Acidisarcina polymorpha: one gene and its partner. Each later gene encodes a partner of the first gene's protein in a complex. Links are inferred from orthologs where the notes say so. Each region holds a gene or a part of one and is shown on either strand. Other genes may lie near its edges.

Region 1 (2,979 bases):
CGTCCTGCAACCTGGCAGGCAACGCTTCGAGTACGGCGATGGCTTCGGTCCGCTCTTCATCGGTTCGGTTGCTGCTCGCTTCGTACGCGCCGATTGGGTACCGAAGCTTGAAATCAGATGCGTCCAGCGCAGGAGTTCCACTCATGCGCTGGACAATACCACATTCTCTTTCTGGATATTTATGGTTTTTGGGGAGGCTCGCCAAAAACCAATCTTAGGCTTTCTCTAGGAGTGATGAGGCTCTAGGAGTGATGAGGCGCATGGTGATGATGACGGCGATGGCGACGATGATGGTGGGTCTGAGCAAAAACCGGTGCTGCGAAGATCAGGAGCAGGGAGAGAGCCAAAAACTTTTTCATAGCGCTAAGAATATCAATTGTCGAGGCCGCTCACCTGTGCAAGAGTTGGCGGCGCCATCCAAGCCGCCGCCCTCCTCCAGCATGACTGATGCCGGGGAAGCTAATGGGCTGAGCCTTCGTCGAAAATGACGAAGGCGGAGGGACCAACAAGAGCCGTGTGAGGTGGGAATTGCCGGCGTCGCTTTGCTCCAGCAAAGCAATCGCCCCCGGCCAGCGCAAGGAGTCTAACAGGCGCAAGGAAGAGATCAATACGCCCAAAGTTGTAGTCCTGAAGGGGCTACACTCGGCCTGAACACGATTTGGGCTGCCTACTTGGGACCCGCCGCCTGGGATCGCCTACAATCGAATTGTCGCCCCGTTCATCTAATTTTCAGAGGGATTTCATGTCCACAACCGTATCGACGCCTGCCAGTCATGCCGAATCCGCAAACAAACGCTACTTCTTTGACAAATTTGGCCTGACGGAACGCCTTCTGGAGCGTTGCCTCGGCGAAGCACTCTCCGCCGGAGGCGACTACGCCGATCTCTACTTCGAATCGATCGCGTCGACTTCGATCGGGGTGGACGAGTCGCTGGTGAAATCCGCGAGCCAAGGAGTAAGTGCAGGATGCGGCATCCGCGTGATCTCCGGTGAGCGCACCGGCTATGCCTACACTGACGACCTTTCTTCGGAACGGCTGCTACGCGCTGCCCGCACCGCATCATTGATCGCCAATGGTCCGACGAAGGAATTGGTCACAGGATTTAACGCGAATGAGAGCCAGAGACCAAGCCTGTATCCCATTCCGGCGGCGGACTCTGACGCATCGCTCGCCGCCAAGCTTTCGCTGGTGATGCGGGCCGACAAAGCCGCTCGCGCTTTCGATGCCCGGATTGTCCAGGTGCGAGCCAGCTACTCCGACGAGCTTCGCCGGATCCTAATTGCGGCCTCTGATGGCACCTTCGCCTCGGACACCCAGCCCTTGGCGCGATTGAATGTTTTTGTGATCGCGAAAGACGGCGCGCGGAACTCCAAGGGTACTTCCGGTGGTGGAGGCCGAGTTGAGCTCGACTTTTTTGAGGACACCAAATCGCCGGAGCACTTCGCCAACGAAGCAGCCAGGCAAGCCATCCTCCAGCTCAACGCAGTAGCTGCTCCTGCTGGCGAAATGGAGGTCGTCCTGGGGCCCGGCTGGCCTGGCGTCTTGCTTCATGAAGCAGTTGGCCACGGCCTCGAAGCCGACTTCAACCGCAAGAAAACCTCCGCATTTGCCGGCTTAATCGGCCAGAGTGTCGCCAGTTCGAAGGTCACGGTAGTCGACAACGGGACCATGCCCTCCCGTCGCGGCTCATTGAATGTCGACGACGAGGGCGCAGCCACCCAGGAGACAGTGCTGATCGAAAATGGTGTCCTTAAAGGCTACCTTAGCGATAAGCTCTCCGCGCGATTGATGGGCATCGCCTCGACTGGCAGCGGACGCCGAGAGAGCTATCAGCACATCCCCATGCCGCGCATGACCAACACCTACATGCTCAATGGCGAAGACGTTCCCGAAGATATTATCCGCAGCGTGAAGCGCGGGCTCTATGCGGTTAACTTCGGTGGCGGTCAGGTAGACATTACCAGCGGAAAATTTGTCTTCTCCGCGTCCGAAGCTTATCTGATCGAAGACGGCAAAATTACTGCTCCGGTGCGCGACGCAACGCTGATTGGTAACGGGCCGGAGGCGTTGAAATATGTCTCGATGGTCGGCAACGACCTGGCACTGGACGAAGGAATCGGCACCTGCGGCAAGGATGGTCAGAGTGTTCCGGTCGGGGTAGGCATGCCCACCATCAAGCTCGATCGGATGACCGTCGGAGGCACAGGAAACTAAGCCTTCGAACAGGTTCGTCTTCTGCCCTTGTTTATCTCCTTAGGTGGAAGCGTAGGCATGGGTATATTCGCCTTCTTCTTTCGGCGACTTCCAACGGCAAGCCGGTTCCGGTCCCTTCTAGCGCCCTTGGCGCCTGATCACCGCTCGATGACCTCCGCTTCATCTTGCCGTCTTATACTGAGAACGGCCCGACATCCCTCCATGGAGTCAGCAGCAATGATCACTCCTTTTCGAGTGTCCGTCTTGGTGCTGTCTGCGAGCTTCGCTTCTCCAGGGCACGCTCAGACGCTCCAGCCTCGGCCGCAAACTCCACCAGTCTCCGCTTCACAGAGCGATAAAGCCTCCCAGATCAAAGTCCAGGCGCCCGTGCTCTCGGCAGGCACGAGCCTCCAGGTTGAACTGCCTCGCTCCCTGCCTATGAAGAAGGGAGAACCGGTCGCAGCCACACTCCTCTACCCGCTCTATGTCGACGGAAGAATGGTGTTGCCCAAGGGCACGCCCGTTCACGGGGAAGTGACCTACCTGAATCCGGACCGGTCGATGCGCAACCACGCGCGTCTGCACGGGGATTTCACCCCATTTCATCAGCCGGAGGTGCGTTTTGACGACCTGGTTCTTTCCAATGGATCCAAGCTAACCATCGACGCCCCTGTAATCAGTAACGGTGCTCCCGTACTTGAGCTGTCAACTCCCGGAGTGCAGCCGCACCGATCGATCTTCGCTCGCGGATGGAGCGAGGCCAAGACACGTGCGAGGCAGCCGAT
Region 2 (2,887 bases), 980 kb from region 1 along the record:
CGAATGAAGCTCGCCTCCAGATCAGCACCGCCAGCACGGCCGCCGATGCTAAACGAAGCCCATTGTTCCAGTTCGTTCCCCGATGCGCCCGGTTCACTGCCATAAAACTGTTTGCGAATAAGGAAAATACCATCAAAGCAAAGATTTGCGCGACGAAGAGCTCAAGGACGAGCTTGGCTTCGCGCCCGCCGATTGTACGCAGATGAAGCCATCGCGCCACGGGCAGTAACGCGATCAAACCGGCAATAGGCAGCAGAGCGAGCATCATCCATTGCAGCAGACGAAGGGCGCTTGCCTGCACCCGCTTGCATTCCTCCAACTCCCCGCGGTTGCGATGGATGCTCATCTGGTTAGCCGCGTAGGTCTGCACACCAAAATTCAGGGATCCAAAATAGGAGACGGCCGCGCTGAGCGTAATCCATTCCCCATAGACAACGATGCCGTTGGCAGATCTGTGTAGAAACAGCGGCGGGATCAGCAACTGGGAGAAGACCGTGACCCCCTGGCCGGTCACAAATGCTATCAGCATTTTTAGAATCCGCCGCAGGCTCTCCATTCGGTAGATCTTCCTCCGCTGGTTCGCCTTTAAGCATAGCTTGCGGTCGCGCCGCCCATCGCCTGGGCGGGTCGGCTTGCAATTTGGCTCAGGAGTGCCTAGCGTTTCCTTATGAGCACCAACATCGCCGCTCCTGCGGAAATTACCCGGAATCTTCAGCAACTCGCCGCCGACATTGTCGCCAAAGCCACTCGCGCCGGGGCCACGGACGCCGAAGTTGTCATCCGCGAGGGAGACGAATTCTCCACTCTGGTGAGACTCGGGCAGGTCGACACATTGAAGGAGTCCGGCTCGCGTGGAGTGGGATTGCGGGTCTTCCTCGGGCAGCGCGCCGCCAGTACTTCGTCGAGCGACTTCTCTCCGGAGGGAATCGACCATCTTGTCTCGGGGGCAATCGCGCTGGCTCGCGTCACCTCCGAAGATCCCTTTGCCGGACTTCCTGAGGCGGCCAGCTTCGGCCAGTTGACCGGCGACCTGGACCTTTACTACGAAGATGTCTATTCCCTTCCCGGCGAGCAGCGAATCGACTATGCCCGCCGCGCTGAAGCTGCGGCGCTGGCCGCCGATCCCCGCATTCAAAATAGCGACGGAGGCAGCTTCGACGCGGCTACCGGGCGAAAGATCCTGGCCAATTCTCGAGGATTTCTGGGCGAATACCGCCGCTCTTACGCTTCCATCTCCGCGGTCCCGATTGCGCAGTCCAAGGATGGACAAATGCAGCGCGATTATTGGTACACAGCGGCGCGCACATTGACCAAACTGGAATCCCCGGAATCGATTGGCGCAGAGGCGGCGCGGCGCACTCTAAGACGATTGGACGCTCGCCGGGTGCCGACCCAGCGCGTCCCCGTCGTTTTCGCTCCAGAGATGGCCCGAGGGCTCGTTGGCAACATCTTCGAAGCAGCCAATGGGGACGCCATCTATAGGGGAGCCTCGTTCTTCGCCGACCAGCTCGGCGAACAGGTCGCCGCTGCCAACATCACGATCATCGACGATGGCACGCTCGTTGGAGGCTTCGGTACCTCGCCCTTTGATGGCGAGGGTCTGCCGACCCGCCGCAAGGCGATCATCGAAAATGGCGTTCTGAAGAACTATCTGCTCAACACCTACACGGCGCTCAAGCTCAACATGCAAAGTACCGGCAACGCTTCTCGCGGGCTGGCTGGAAATCCCGGCATCGGCGGCGGCAACGTCTTTCTTGAAAAGGGCAGCCTCGCCCCCGCCGAGATACTGGCTGATATCAAATCAGGCCTCTATGTCACCGAACTCATGGGCTTCGGGGTGAACATGGTCACCGGCGACTATTCCCGCGGCGCTTCCGGCCTGTGGATTGAAAACGGCGAGCTTGCTTATGCCGTTCAGGAAATTACGATTGCCGGCAATCTCAAGGAAATGTTCAACAACATCGTTGCCATCGGCAACGACCTTGAGTTCCGCGGAGCAGTGACCGCTCCCACCCTCAGGATCGAGGGGATGACCATCGCCGGCGCCTAGAGCATTTCGCAATTCGGGGTTCGCTACGCTTTCTGATCTTTTCCAAGGGATGACTCCATATCGGGGCCACGTATCGTGGTTCGTTGTTGCGAATCGGTAAACTTGCTGTAACCGAGAATGCTCGCCCAGACCCTCACCTTCGACTCCTCAAACCCAGCGCCAACGCTCGCTCTGCTGCCGGAGAAGCCGGGAATTTTCGCTCTCTTTGGCGCCGACCCCAAGGCCGAACCCTACCTCGCCCGCACCACTAACCTCCGGCGCCGGCTCAAACGGTTTCTCGACGCCAAGCCAACCCAGACCCGGCGTCTGCGCCTTACCGAACGGGTGGTTCGGATCGAATACACGGCCACCGGCTCCGACTTTGAATCCTCGCTCGCTCTTTACCGCGCCACCCTGCAGGCATTCGGCGAACGCGCCCGCAAGCGCCTCCACCTTTATGCGCCCTACTTTCTGCGCATGACCAGCAAAAACCGCTATCCGCGAGTGTATGTTACGAATTCGATTTCTAGATCTGCCGCCGGCTCGCTCTTCGGCCCTTTTCCTTCACGCGCCGCCGCCGAACGCTTCTGTGACGAGGCGCTCAACCTCTTCCTCCTGCGCCGGTGCTACCCCGATCTCGACCCCGATCCAGCTTTTCCGGGCTGCGTCTACTCCGAGATGAAGATGTGCCTCGCTCCCTGTTTCAAGGGCTGCACCGATGAGCGCTATGGCGAAGAAGCCGCCAAGGTTCACGCTTTTCTGACTTCTCGCGGGCAGAGCCTCCTCGATGCCTTGGCTAAGGAAAGGGATCTCGCTTCCCAGGACCTGGATTTCGAGAAGGCCGCCGCTATTCACGCC

The links.
Region 2: the proteins of tldD (region 1) and ACPOL_RS22100 are in contact, whole or in part, in a solved structure (PDB 5NJ9), measured with the Escherichia coli proteins. The link is inferred for Acidisarcina polymorpha from one-to-one orthologs.

What each region holds. Positions count from the first base shown.
Region 1 is NZ_CP030840.1:4,219,910-4,222,888, forward strand. The notes cover bases 29-2,978. They hold tldD (metalloprotease TldD), read left to right. Parts: upstream 29-742; coding sequence 743-2,215; downstream 2,216-2,978. Other genes in these bases: ACPOL_RS17920 (YfiT family bacillithiol transferase), read right to left, coding at 29-145; ACPOL_RS17935 (hypothetical protein), read left to right, coding at 2,432-2,978. Also shown: more of ACPOL_RS17920, read right to left, coding at 1-28; more of ACPOL_RS17935, read left to right, coding at 2,979-2,979. UniProt on the Escherichia coli protein: Metalloprotease involved in CcdA degradation. Suppresses the inhibitory activity of the carbon storage regulator (CsrA).
Region 2 is NZ_CP030840.1:5,203,119-5,206,005, reverse strand. What follows is about bases 1-2,858. They hold ACPOL_RS22100 (TldD/PmbA family protein), read left to right. Parts: upstream 1-667; coding sequence 668-2,050; downstream 2,051-2,858. Other genes in these bases: ACPOL_RS22095 (UvrB/UvrC motif-containing protein), read left to right, coding at 2,168-2,858; ACPOL_RS22105 (lipopolysaccharide biosynthesis protein), read right to left, coding at 1-529. Also shown: more of ACPOL_RS22095, read left to right, coding at 2,859-2,887.